DNA from 2 places in the Microbulbifer sp. ABE4_465 genome. Region 2 is predicted to be linked to the other one. Evidence: predicted binding sites of a transcription regulator. Region 2 holds the regulator's gene; the other holds the start of a gene.

Region 1 (7,176 bases), on a different contig from region 2:
GTTTCGGTAGGACGATGAATTAAAGGGAATAAAACTGGGCAACGGAAATAGAGGATTCTTATTACTCGTTTAGTGGAAATCTATCAAAAATGCGGAAAATCGCTTAAAAAACAGCAGATTACGTTACACATGTAACAGAAAACACCACTAAGGACATGACTTTCGTGTGTTTTGATTAAATCACAACCGGCGGTGAACATTTCATTGAAGCGGCGCGAAATTAATCAAAAACCGGTTTTTAAATTCATATAAAGGAATATTTGGTTAACTATTCCAATGTGTTTCCGTTTAAACCAAATAAATAATAACGCTTTGATATGGTAATAATTCACCAATGGAATAGGTATCAATTAAAACCATTTATCGGCCCAGGAATTTGCACTATTCAGACGGGGGAAATAAATGGAATTTATGGTAACTATTTCCACTGAAACCAAAATATTCCACGTTTTGCAGAATATTATTCTGCCGAGCGAAAACCCAATTCCGGCAGCTTCTGCTGAACTCCATCTGAGCGCAGATATTGCAGCAGTCGAATCGCCAGAGTGCGCCGGCGGGTGTCCCGCAAAATCACCATCTGTAACTCGATCGGCGGGTGGAACTGCTCGGGGATGCGCATATATTGCCCGCGGCGCCCAGAGGCCAGCGCCTGGCTGTAAGGAATCACCCCCAGGTCCCCCTCCCCCTGGTGCAACATGATCTGCGCATGGCCGGAATGACCGGCATACACCACCCGGTTTTTGACCCGTGGCCACAGGCGCAGCTTCTTCAGCATCTTCACCGCCGCATCCCCGTCCGGGGCCAGCTGCGGATCCGCCACCACCAGCTTGTGTTTGCCGCGCCCCAACAACAGGATCAGTTGCCGCGGTGTCAGGGCGGCATCGCTCTTTGCCAGCTGCATGGAGAGCGTGGAAAAGCCGGAGGACTTGTCTTTGGACACCACCGGGTTAGCCCACACCGCCAATTGCCCACGGGCAAATGCCTGGCGACTGGCGGGCACCGTCAGGCCGGCCTTCTCCAGCAGCACCGGGCGCGCACTGTCGGCGGACAACAACAGATCGAAGGGAGCCTGGGAGTGGTCTGCGCGAATCTGGCTGTAGAGCAGACCGCTGGCACCGGCGGTGATTTGCAGGCGGCAAGCACAGAGGGATTCGAACTGGGGCCGCAGGGCCTCCAGGGCCGGCTGGAAGCTGGCGTCTACCGCCACCCGGAGCACCGGTTGCGAGCGCTCACCGCAGCTTGTCAGTAGCAAAGAAAAGAGAACTGCGAACACTGTCCACAGAGAGAGGGGCTTCCGGGGCGGAAGGAATGCGCTTGCTTGTCCCGTCATTCGAAATCAGTACCTCTCTTCGATAGCGAACGACTGCTCCGTGCCGAACTAACCCTGGAAGCGCTGGTAGTCCTCCGGGCGGTTCAGATTCAGGTGCCAGTCCCCTTCCGGTTCGGGCAACTGCATACACCCGATAAAGCCGAACAGCGCACGCACCGAGGCAATGGCATTGCCCTCTGCCGCGGCGTCCAGATAATCACGGCAGCGCTGCCCCAGCGGCAACCAGCACGGCAGGTAATAATTGCCATAACACACCGCCTGCTCCACGGTCTGCCCGGCCACACACAATCGATGCAGCAGCCCGGGGGTCAGCAGAGGCATATCCACCGGTACCACCAGCAGTGCATCACAGGGCAAATCCCACTGTTGCAGGTGCCGGTAAATTGCCTGCAGGCCTCCAAGGGGACCGACGGCCTCGGTCTGGTCCGGAATCCCTCCAGGGCGACGCCCGCTAACCAGTGTGGGCATCAAATTGACACCATTAACCGCGCGCATCTGGGCAAACTGGTTCTTGGCCTGCTCCAGCAGAGAGCGTCCATTGGATAATTTTAGCAGCGCCTTGTCCTGGCCCATGCGGCTGGACAGACCACCAGCGAGAACAACCGGGCAAACCTGTACGGGTGCAGCGCTACTGCGGGCGTTTTGAGGCTTATTGACCGTCGCAGCGCCGGCATCGGAGCTGGGCTTGCCAAACGAGTTGAAGTTATCGGGAGGGGTCATTGAATACGGCTTCCTGGCATCAGAATCATCCTTCCTTGTGACATCCTGAAAAGGAAACGATACAACAAAAGCAGCTTCGCATAATCCATAGCGGACTCCACTAGCCCAAAAGGGCTATTTCGCTCCGCGGCTCCCTTTTGAGGCCGCAACAGTCAGCACTGCACCAAATTGCCGCCAATGCCGCCCGCCTCGCACCAACTGGAGGCACCCAGGGCAACGGCCAAGCGCATCACCCGTCCACTACCGGTCCGGGAGGTCAGGTTTTCCCGAAGGTTCACGGGATCTGCTGCAGTTGGTACGAGTTTTGATTGTCCATATACCTCAGGCAAAGAAGCCCGGCTGCACAATCCGTGCCGCCGGGCTTTTTTATGCCTGCCGGACTGCAGGAATTGATGGTGCTCGGGATGGTACTTGGGACTGATGAGTCGACAGCTCAGCCGCTGTCTCTGGCATCAAGATTGCAGCGACTTTGCATAAATTCTATAGCGATCGCCACAGCCGCGAGTACGGCAACGAACTCGACCTGGTAGCGACCTATGCCATAACAAGAAATATCGGCCTGCTCGCCAAGTACGCCACCTACGATGCTGATACCTTCAGCACCGATTCGGACAAGTTCTGGCTGCAGTTCGAACTGAAGTTTTGACGGAAGCGATGACGACGATACCTGCCACTGCCCCTATCAGTATTCTGCTGGTCGATGACCAGCCCGAACGCGCCTCTATGGTCGCCGGGCAGCTCACCGCTGCCGGCTACAACCTGCTGGCTCAACTTTCCAGTGCCGAAGGCCTGCTGTTTCAGGTAGAACAACACCGCCCGGACATCGTGCTGATCGATATCGAATCCCCGGACCGGGATATTCTCGAGAGCCTGTCGGTGATCAACCAGCACAATCCCACCCCGGTGGCGATGTTCTCCGCCCGCGGCGGCGCTGAGTTTATTACCAGTGCGGTAGAGGCCGGGGTCAGCGCCTATATGGCCGAGGGCCTGTCCGCGGAGCGGGTGGCACCGGCCATCGAAATCGCCATGGCCCAGTTTCGCAGCTACCAGCACCTGCGCCAATCCCTGGAGCGCACCCAGCAGCAACTCGACGAGCGCAAAATCATTGAGCGGGCCAAAGGCCTGCTGATGGCGCGCAAAAACATCAGCGAGCAGGCCGCCCACCAGACCCTGCGCACCCTGGCCATGAACAGCAATTCCACCATGCGCAATGTGGCAGAGCAGATCGTCACGCATCTGCAGAGCGCAGTGAATTAATACGGAAGACCCCCTGGTGCGACCAATGACTAAAAAGAATTCGAGAGTATTACTGTGAGCAGCCTGCAAGCCGAAAAGCCAAACCTGAAACTTCTTTACCTGCGCCTCACCGACAGCGCACCGCTGATCATTGCTCGCGAGATGGGCCTGTTTGATCGCTACGGACTGAACGTGGGGTTGCAGCGGGAAACCTCCTGGGCCACCCTGCGCGACAAACTGATTGGTGGCGCCGCCGATGCCGCGGCGATGCTGGCCCCCATGCCACTGACCCTGAAGCAGACGCTGCCACACTGCGAAGAACAGCTTCTCAGTGGCCTGATCCTTAGCTGCAACGGCAACGCCATCACCCTGTCAAAAGCGCTCTACGATCAGCTGCAGACAGATACCGACGATGCCGCCGGCACCGGTGCCGCACTCAAAGCATTTATTGACGCCCGCGGTGACGATGAAGCGCCGCTGACCTTTGCCAGCGTCTACCCCTTTGCCAGCCACACTCTGCAACTGCGTCACTGGCTGAACAGCGCCGGCATCAACCCCGATACCGATGTACGCCTGCTGGTACTGCCACCGGAGCAGATGGTGGATCATTTGCGCCGCGGCGATATCGATGGTTTCTGTGTGGGCGAGCCCTGGAACACCCTCGCGGTACAGGAAGGTATCGGTGTGATCGCCACCCCCAACAATGCCCTGATGCCAGCAATGCCGGAAAAAGTGCTGGCAGTCACCCAGAGCTGGCACGAGGCCAACCCGGCCACCCACCTGGCCCTGCGCGCCGCCCTGCTGGAAGCCTGCGGCTGGTTGAGCGACCGCAGTCACCGCCGCGATGCCATCGGTATTTTGGCCCGGGCCGAATATCTCGACCTGCCGGAGGAAACCATTGCCGCCTCCCTGAACGACCAACTGCTGAGCCAGCAAGGCCGCGAACCGACACAGAATACCGGCTGGCACCTGTTCGCCCACCCGCAGACGGACCACGGCCGCCCCACCGAGAAGAAGGCCCGCGAGCTGCTCACCCTGTGTAATGAGATTGCGCCGGTGGATATGGACACGGCGGCGCTGTTCCAGTCCGATCTCCACCAGCAAACCCTGGACTATATTCGCCACCAGCAGCTGAGCGCCCCCAGGCACGCCCGCACCAATTAACCCCCAGCCCGATCAGGGCTCGCCCGCCCCCGGTGCACAAGCGTGCACCGGGGCGCTCAAAACAGCCCAAAACAGGGCACCCACTCTCTCCCGCACCAATAGACTTCCCCCCTTTGCACCACCATCCGTACCTCGCCCAAAAATGGCACAGATATTGAATACCTATTAAATGCGCGCGCAAAGCGGCGGGATAAAAACAACAGACCTGAGCAAGACTCGGGCAAATCCCAACGCTGAAGTCAGTAGCGCCATCTCTTTATTGAGAAACCATAGCGAATACGAAATTCAGGACAGCGAAGTCCACCGGCGGCAGCCAGCTGCGCCCGTGGGCTTTTTTTGTGTCTGCGATTTGGCCCCGCCGACACGAACCCAGCTGCTCCGATGAGGGAATTAGAGAAACCGATGTCTGGACACAGTCAATCCGATCGCCTGAACCTGTTGTCGTTTACCGGCAACGTTAAAATCCTGCACATGACCTGGCTGGCCTTTTTCCTGTGCTTCTTTGCATGGTTCAGCCACGCCCCGCTGCTGATGGCCATCGCCGATAGCCTGGCCCTCACCCCGGACCAGGTAAAAACCCTGCTGATCCTGAACGTGGCGCTGACCATTCCCGCGCGCATGATTATCGGCATGCTGACCGACAAATACGGCCCGCGCCTGACCTTCTCCGCGCTGCTGGCCATCGGCAGCCTTCCCTGTTTCGTATTCGCCCTGGCCGACAGTTTTGTGCAGGCGGCCATCGCGCGCTTTTTTATGGGCTTTATCGGTGCCGGCTTCGTGATCGGTATCCGCATGGTGAGCGAGTGGTTCCCCGCCCGCCACCTCGGCACCGCCGAGGGTGTCTACGGAGGCTGGGGTAACTTCGGTTCCGCCGCCGGCGCCATCTTACTGCCTTCCCTAGCATTAGTATTCGGTGGTGACGACGGCTGGCGCTACGCCATTGGTCTCACCGGTGTGATCGCGCTGCTGTACAGCGTGGTCTACTACAACAGCGTGACCGACACTCCCAAAGGATCGACCTATTTCAAGCCGAAAAAAATCGGCGCGATGGAAGTGACCAGTAGCGGCGACTTTTTTCTGCTGCTGTTTATGAAGCTGCCCATGTACGGCGCCCTGGCGCTGTTGACCTGGAAACTGTCGCCGGCGGAAGTGGGCCTGCTGAATCAGTTCTGGACCTACACCATTTACGCCGCCCTCACCGGTCTCTATCTGCTGGAACTGAAAAAAACCTGGAGCATCAACCGGGAGGTTTTCACCAATCCACCGGCGCCGATTCACCGCTACAAATTCAAGCAGGTGGCGATTCTCAATCTGCTGTACTTCGCCACTTTCGGTTCCGAGCTGGCAGTGATCTCCATGCTGCCGCTGTTTTTCTTCGAGACCTTCACCCTGGACCCGGTAAAAGCCGGTCTGGTGGCCTCCGCCTATTCCTTTATGAACCTGGTTTCCCGCCCCACCGGCGGTCTGCTGAGCGATAAATATGGTCGCAAACCGGTGCTGATGATTCTGGTGGCGGGCCTCGCCTGCGGTTACCTGCTGATGAGCCAGATCGGTGAAACCTGGCCGCTGTACCTGGCGGTGGGTGCGGCCATGCTGTGTTCCTTCTTTGTACAGGCCGGTGCCGGTGCGGTATTCGCGGTAGTGCCGCTGATAAAGCGCCGCCTCACCGGCCAGATTGCCGGTATGACCGGCGCCTACGGCAATGTGGGCGCGGTATTTTTTCTGACGGTGCTGACCCTGGTGGATTACCAGACGTTTTTCCTGGTGATCGCCGGCACCGCTGTTTTCAGTTTTATTGTTCTGTTGCTGATGGAAGAGCCGGAAGGCCATATGGTAGAGGTGATGCCGGACGGCAGTGTCTCCCTGATTGATGTAGCCTGAGCTCTTCCACTTCCGTCATTCCCGCGAAGGCGGGAATCCAGCTCTGCGGTATCTGGATCCCCGCGTTCGCGGGGATGACGAGCTCGCGTTTCGGGCGGCGACCGCAACAGAACAGAGAAAAGATTCATAACTAACGGGATACGACCATGTCCAGTGATTCTTTAAATCTGTTTTCCTTCAAAGGAAAGATCCGGGTGCTGCACCTGACCTGGATCGCTTTCTTTATTACCTTCTTTGCCTGGTTCAACCACGCACCGCTGCTGATGGCCATTGCCGACAGCCTGTCGCTCACCTCCGAGCAAGTGAAGACACTGCTGATCCTGAACGTGGCGCTGACCATTCCGGCGCGGGTGATTATCGGCATGCTGACCGATAAATACGGCCCGCGCCTGACCTATTCCCTGCTGCTGGCCATTGGCAGTATCCCCTGTTTTATCTTTGCGCTGGCGGACAGCTTTACCGCGGCGGCTATCGGCCGTTTTCTGCTGGGCTTTATCGGCGCAGGGTTCGTGATTGGCATCCGCATGGTTTCCGAGTGGTTCCCGGCAAAGCAGCTGGGTACCGCGGAAGGTATTTACGGTGGCTGGGGTAACTTTGGTTCTGCCGCCGGTGCCATGAGTCTGCCGACCATCGCACTGCTGTTCGGTGGCGACGACGGCTGGCGCTATGCCATCGGTATTACCGGTGTGATTGCGCTGGTTTACAGTGTGATTTATTACCGCTCGGTAACCGACACTCCGAAAGGCGGCACCTATTTCAAGCCGAAGAAAATCGGCGGTATGGAAGTGTCCAGCCCGTCGGACTTTGTACTGCTGCTGATCATGAAGGTGCCCATGTATGCGGCG
Region 2 (7,176 bases):
AAAAAGGAAGAAATATCGGATGCGCACCTGGCTTCCCCTGGTGATCGTAGTTGCACTGATCTCCCTCGGGCTATGGTTCACCGAAAGTCCGCCCGAACAACTGCTGGGCAAGCGCCCAACTCAGCAAGAGTACAACCGCGCTGCCGATCTGATCATTCGCGATGCGCGCACACGGCATTACGGGGTCGAGGGCGACCTGGCCTACGAAGTAGACGCCAAACGTATTACTTTTTTCCAGTTTGCCCGCCGCGACCGAGCTGACCTTACCGAGCCGCGGATGATGTTTTACCAGGGCGATGACACCAAGTGGCGCACGGAGTCCCGTACCGGCGTGGCTTATGACAACGGGCAAAAGGTGGTTCTGGAGGGCGATGTCTCGGTTATGGAGCTGCCCCAACCCGGCATTACGCTGCGCACGCCGAAAATTGTCATCAAACCCCGCGAGGAATTCGCCGAAACGGACAAAGTTGTTACCATCACCGATGGCCTCAACCTCACCACCGGCAAGGGCCTGCGCGCCGATCTAAAAAAAGACAAGGTAGAAATACTGTCCGATGTGGAAAGCCGCTATGAACTTCGCTGACTTACGCCGCCGCCTGACCACTTTGGCACTGGCACTCGCCTGCGCACTGCCCGGCATCCAGGCCGTCGCCTTGCCCGACGACCGCCAGCAGCCGGTCAAGGTTTCTGCAGACAACCTGGAAGCGAACCGCAGCAAGAACCTGTCGGTCTACAGCGGCAATGTTGTAATCAGCCAGGGCTCCCTGCAGATTCGTGCCGACCGGGTTGAAGTGCACGGCAACAGCAAGGGAGAGATCAACAAGGTCATCGCCACCGGCACGCCAGCGCACTTCCAGCAACAGGTCGAAGAAAGCACCACGCCGGTCAAGGCCCGCGCTGCGCGCATCGAATTCCTGGTGGCCAATGACGCCCTGCAACTTACCGGAGAGGCGTTTGTCGACCGCGACGGCAACACCCTGACCGCCGAACGCATCGATTACGACCTGAACAGTGAGCAGATGAAGGCCCGCGGCCAGTCAGAGAAAAAGCGCGTGGAAATGATCTGGAAGCCCGAAGGGCAGTCCGGGGACACCGACGGACAGTAATGAGACTTTAGCGAGTAACGGCATTGAGCCATTACCGCCAACGCAACACGCAGATTTATTGAGTGCGGCCAGGTGCCGCCCCAGCCGGAATTGAATAATGCCAACGCTCAAGGCGCTCCATCTCGCCAAGCAGTACAAAAAGCGCAAAGTCGTTCAGGATGTCTCCGTGAGCGTATCCAGCGGCCAGGTCGTCGGCCTGCTGGGACCCAACGGCGCGGGTAAAACCACCTGCTTCTATATGATCGCCGGTCTGGTGCAGGCGGATGCTGGCCAGGTATTGATCGACGATGAAGATATCACCGGCCTGTCCATGCATGGCCGCGCGCGCAAAGGCATTGGTTACCTGCCCCAGGAAGCCTCCGTTTTCCGCCGCCTCTCGGTGCAGGACAATATCCTCGCGATCCTGCAGACTCGCAAAGACCTGAACAATGCCCAGCGCAAGGAGCAGCTGGAAGCCCTCCTGGAAGAGTTCCACATCACCCATATCCGCGAAAGCCTGGGTATGGCCCTATCAGGTGGTGAGCGGCGGCGAGTGGAGATTGCCCGCGCCCTGGCAACCAACCCCGCATTCGTATTGCTGGACGAGCCATTCGCCGGTGTCGATCCCATTTCCGTCAACGATATCAAGCAGATCATCCGCCACTTGAAAGACCGCGGAATCGGCGTTCTGATCACCGACCACAACGTTCGCGAGACCCTGGACATCTGTGAGACCGCGTTTATCGTCAGCGAAGGCCACATTATCGCCTCTGGCGACCCCCGCGACGTGGCCGAAAACAAACAGGTGAAAGACGTCTACTTAGGACACGAGTTCACCATCTAGTTCACAGAGGGAAAGACCTCCCTATTTCACGCCAACTCGAAGACATTGGTCACAGGATTTAAGCTGTGACCAAATGCCATCATTTTTTCGGCACACTTATTGCTTAACCGCCCTCTTGTCTTCCGCCCCGCCCCGGGGTAGTCTGCATGAAATGAGCTTTACCCCGCCGCCGGAAACATAAAATTCTCCGCAGCGGATTCACGCCAGATTTTTCTGCCGGCACACCCCTATGAAGCAGTCACTCCAGTTAAAACTCGGCACTCAGCTGACAATGACGCCACAGCTGCAACAGGCCATCCGCCTGCTGCAGCTGTCGACGCTGGACCTGCAACAGGAAATTCAATCCGCCCTGGACAGCAACCCGCTGCTGGAGTCGGACTTCGACGAGCACGCCGGAGAATCACTCCAGGACCAGAACACTCCCGCAGAGCGCAAGGAAGAAGCCTCTGAGCGAGCCGCGGAAACCCAGGCCGAGTCCTCCGCAGACGGCGACTGGACCAACGATATTCCAGATGACCTGCCGGTAGATACGCGCTGGGACGACATCTATTCAAGCGGCAGCCACAGTGGCGGCGAGGGCGAAGATTTCGCGCTCGAGCAGCGCAGCGCGGCCTCGGAAAGCCTGCAGGATCACCTGCAGTGGCAACTCAACCTCACCCCACTCTCTATCGAAGACAAGCTGATCGGCGAAACGCTGATCGACGCCATCGCTCCCAACGGCTTCCTGGGTACCCCCATTGAAGAGCTGGCGGAGTCCATGGAGCTGGACGTCGATGAGGTCATGGCCGTATTGAAGACCATCCAGCAGCTGGAGCCGGCGGGCTGTGGCGCGCGCGATCTGCGCGAAAGCCTGCTGCTGCAACTGCGCCAGCTGCCGGACCAAACCCCCTGGCTTTCTCAGGCCGTAGCCGTGGTGAGCCAGCACCTGGACCTGCTGGGAAAACGGGACTTTCGCCAATTGAGCCGCCGCACCCGCCTCAGCGAAGCGCAACTGGGCGATGTCATGCGGCTGATCCAGACGCTCACGCCCTACCCCGGTGAGGCCTTCGGTGGCGAGGAGCCCCAGTATGTGGTGCCCGACGTCATCGTCAGCCGCAAGCAAGACCGCTGGGTCGTGGAACTAAACCCGGAAACCACGCCCAAGCTGCGCATCAATGACGCCTACGCGGCAATGATCAAGCGTGCAGACAACTCCAGTGAAAACAACTATCTGCGCGACAACCTGCAGGAAGCGCGCTGGTTCCTGAAAAGCCTGCAAAGCCGCCACGAAACGCTCCTCAAGGTCGCCAGCAGCATTGTGGAAAAGCAGCAGGGATTTTTCGAGCAGGGGCCGGAAGCCATGAAACCCATGGTGCTGGCGAATATTGCCGAAACCATCGGCATGCACGAGTCCACTATTTCCCGGGTCACCACCCAGAAGTACATGCTCACGCCTCGCGGCGTATTCGAACTCAAGTACTTTTTCTCCAGCCATGTCAGCACCGACTCCGGAGAAGATGCTTCCTCCACTGCCATCCGGGCGCTGATCCGCAAGCTGATCGATGGCGAGCAGCCGCGCAAACCGCTGTCTGACAACAAGATCACCCAGGAGCTCGACGCCCAGGGGATCAAGGTGGCGCGACGCACTGTAGCGAAATACCGGGAGTCCATGGGCATCCCCTCCTCAAGCGAAAGAAAGCGACTGGTGTAGGCCGCAGGGTCACACTTTTACCCAAACCCGTCGTGCCTTCCCCCCAATTCCACCTACACTTGGCCTCGGCGGCTATTTTCTGGGCAACCAATAGCCTGACAGCGAGTGTATCCTTCCATTCTGACGCACTTCCTAGTAGGGTTGCCGCCCTGTGCGGGGGTGCAGCCAGATTGTGTTGTACTCGATGAGGAGAAATCCATGCAGATCAATATCAGTGGCCACCATGTAGACGTTACTCCGGCCATTCGCGATTACTGCCTGACCAAACTGGACAAGCTCTCCCGCCACAATGACCTGATCACCACAACCCAGGTCACCCTGTCCGTCGACAAACTAGTCCAGAAAGCCGAAGCGCGGATTCACGTGAGCGGCAACAAGGATATTTTTGCCGATTCGGAGTCAGAGGATATGTACGCGGCGATTGATTCGCTGACCGACAAACTCGACCGACAGCTGTTGAAACACAAAGAGAAGTTACGCGGTCACCGCTAGGCTCCATCATTACGAGTCAACGGTTGATTCGCACCGCTAGATCATCTGCACGTTATGACATTGGAAGCATTACTCTCTCCCCGCCTGAGCCTTTGCCACCTGGCGGGGAGTAGCAAGAAAAAGCTGTTGCTCAATATCGCCCAGGCGATCTCCGAACTATACCCCGACCTGGACACCGACACAGTGTTCAACCAGCTGGTAGCCCGGGAGCGCCTGGGTTCTACCGGCATTGGTGAAGGTGTCGCCATTCCACACTGCCGTCTGCCTGGCTGTGAGAAGCCCATCGGTGTCCTTTGCACCACCTCTCCAGCTGTAGATTTTGACGCCATCGACCGTCAGCCGGTGGATCTGCTTTTCGCCCTGCTGGTACCGGAGGATTCCGACCAGGAGCACCTGGATACCCTGGCGGAAATTGCCGCCCTGTTCAGTGACAGCCGTGTACGTGAAAAGCTGCGCCAGGCCACTACCAGCGATGACCTCTACGCACTGGCCATTAACAGCGCAGCGGCGGCCTGATTTTTATTGAGCTAGCGCTCAATGGCGCAGCTTTCGACCCCGCGGATCGGGGTGACTGCTTTATACTGGCCCGGCGAATAATTAGGGCCTGCTCAATTGGCAAGGAGCGCGAGTGCAATGCGATTGGTCATCATCAGCGGCCGTTCCGGCTCAGGAAAAAGTTCTGCCCTGCAGCTACTGGAAGACGTAGGCTTCAACTGCATCGATAACCTGCCCGCGAGCCTGCTGCCAGAATTGGTACGCCGGGTAAGCGAGCAATCACCACAGACTGCTCCGGGCCACCATGAAAACACCCAACTTGCCCTGGGCATCGACGCCCGCAACCTGTGGCAGGATGTGCGCCAGGCACCCCAGGTCATTCATGACCTGCGCGAGAGCGGTGTTGAATGCGACGTTGTCTATCTGGATGCACGCTCTCCGGTGCTGGTTCAACGCTTCAGCGAGACCCGACGCAAGCACCCCCTGAGCGACAGCCGAACCCACCTGTTGGAAGCCCTCAACCGGGAGAAAGAAATCCTGGCGCCACTGGCCTCCATGGCCGACCTGGTGATCGATACCAGCAGCCTTAGCCTGCACCAACTGCGCGACCAGATTAAAACCCGGGTGGTCGGCAAAGACTCACCGGGTATGGCGGTGCTATTCCAGTCTTTCGGCTTTAAGCACGGCGTGCCGGTAGACGCAGACCTGGTGTTTGACCTGCGCTGCCTGCCCAATCCGTACTGGGTAGCGGAGCTGCGAGAAAAAACCGGGATGGACCCGGAAGTAGCGGACTTCCTCCGCTCACACCAGGAAACCCAGGACATGCAGCGGGATATCACCGCATTTCTGGAGCGCTGGCTGCCCTCATACCAGCAGAGCAACCGCAGCTATACCTCGGTGTCCATCGGCTGCACCGGTGGCCGCCACCGCTCGGTATACATGGTGGAACAACTGGCCAAGCACTTTGCCAGTACATTTGAAAACATTCAGATCCGCCATCGGGAACAACAGAAAAACCACGGTTGAGCCTCTCGCCAGACTGCTCGACGGTAAAAAACCGCACGGAAAGATCATCGCCAATGCAGAAAAGTCGTATCACCATCATCAATAAACTCGGACTTCACGCGCGCGCGGCCAGCAAATTTGCCCAGACCAGTGCGCGCTTTTCCTCCGATGTGAAAGTGCACTGCCAGGGAAAAGCCGTGGACGGTAAGAGCGTGATGGCTTTGATGTTACTGGCCGCCGGCAAGGGTGTAGAGCTCGAACTCGAAGTGGCCGGGCGCGATGAGGACGCTGCCCACGAAGCTATTTGCGCACTGATCAATGATCGCTTCGGTGAGGGTGAATAGAGCCCAGCACAGTGGACTGAACAGATAGCCGGAAAGACAAACAAGCTGCCAACTCCCGGTTTAGCACTATAATGCCGGCACCCGCCCCTCCACCGAACACCAGGACCGTCTGTGCCCAAACCCGTCAACGCCGACATCAATTTCCGCGCCCAAAACCAGCTCGGTGAGCTGTACGCGGCACTGGATAGCGGTACCGGGCGCGAAGTCCAGCGCATGCTGGCATCCCTCTCCCCCCCCAGCATCGCCCAGCTACTGGAAAGCTCCCCACCGCGCATTCGTCAGGTGCTGTGGAAACTGATCGATCGCCAGATCGAGGGTGAGGTGCTGCAGGAACTCCCGGACGAGGTACAGAGCCAGATTCTCTCCACCATGGACACCGAGGAAATGGTGGCGGTGATGGAAGGGCTCGATGCGGACGATGTGGCGGACATCCTGCAACAACTGCCAGATCGGGTGATGGCGGAAGTGCTGTCGGCGATGAGCGAGCGCGACCGCCAGCGGGTAGAGAGCGTCCTCTCTTACGATGAGGAAACCGCCGGCGGCCTGATGGATACGGAGATTGTCTCCGTGCGCCCGAACCTGCACCTGGATGTGGTACTGCGTTACCTGCGCCGCCACGAGCAGCTGCCGGAATCCACCGATAACATCTTTGTCGTCAACCGCAAGGACCGTTTTATCGGCCTGCTGCCGCTGACCAAGCTGCTGACCACTGACCCGTCGGTTACCGTGCGCGAGATTATGGTGACCGATATCGAGCCGATTCCCGCGGATATGCCGGACGATGAAGTGGCGCGACTTTTCGCCAAGTACGACTGGATTACCGCGCCGGTTGTCGATGAGGAGCGTCACCTGTTGGGCCGCATCACCATTGATGACGTGGTGGATGTGATCCGCGAGGACGCGGATCACTCGCTGATGAGCCTGGCGGGTCTCGACGAGGAGGAGGACACCTTTGCCACGGTCAGGCGCACGGCGCCGCGCCGCGCCATCTGGCTGGGCATCAACCTGCTCACCGCACTGCTCGCGTCCTGGGTGATCAATCTGTTTCAGGGCACCATCGACAAGGTGGTGGCGCTGGCGGTTCTGATGCCAATTGTGGCGAGTATGGGCGGAGTTGCCGGCAGCCAGACACTGACGGTGGTCATTCGCGGTATGGCACTGGGCCAGGTGGGCCGCAGCAACCTGGGCTGGCTGTTGTCGCGAGAGCTGGGTAGCGGTGCG

Evidence for each region. Region 2 encodes sigma-54, which starts transcription at its own class of promoters, with help from an activator protein. Its sites were predicted from a motif close to TGGCACANNNNTTGCNNT; they were not measured.
Region 1: the regulator sigma-54 is predicted to act here: its motif matches at 4,594-4,611, upstream of ACXAG1_RS06270 (NarK family nitrate/nitrite MFS transporter).

What each region holds. Positions count from the first base shown of each region.
Region 1 is NZ_JBSWXV010000002.1:620,887-628,062, reverse strand. Features, by position in the region: gene modA (molybdate ABC transporter substrate-binding protein) at 461-1,252, opposite strand; gene mobA (molybdenum cofactor guanylyltransferase) at 1,379-2,050, opposite strand; gene ACXAG1_RS06285 (hypothetical protein) at 2,520-2,696, shown strand; gene ACXAG1_RS06280 (ANTAR domain-containing response regulator) at 2,705-3,307, shown strand; gene ACXAG1_RS06275 (CmpA/NrtA family ABC transporter substrate-binding protein) at 3,362-4,450, shown strand; gene ACXAG1_RS06270 (NarK family nitrate/nitrite MFS transporter) at 4,853-6,331, shown strand; gene ACXAG1_RS06265 (NarK family nitrate/nitrite MFS transporter) at 6,478-7,176, shown strand, end outside.
Region 2 is NZ_JBSWXV010000003.1:221,040-228,215, reverse strand. Features, by position in the region: gene lptC (LPS export ABC transporter periplasmic protein LptC) at 20-583, shown strand; gene lptA (lipopolysaccharide transport periplasmic protein LptA) at 570-1,106, shown strand; gene lptB (LPS export ABC transporter ATP-binding protein) at 1,204-1,929, shown strand; gene ACXAG1_RS07960 (RNA polymerase factor sigma-54) at 2,159-3,619, shown strand; gene hpf (ribosome hibernation-promoting factor, HPF/YfiA family) at 3,818-4,111, shown strand; gene ptsN (PTS IIA-like nitrogen regulatory protein PtsN) at 4,166-4,627, shown strand; gene rapZ (RNase adapter RapZ) at 4,745-5,632, shown strand; gene ACXAG1_RS07940 (HPr family phosphocarrier protein) at 5,686-5,955, shown strand; gene mgtE (magnesium transporter) at 6,091-7,176, shown strand, end outside.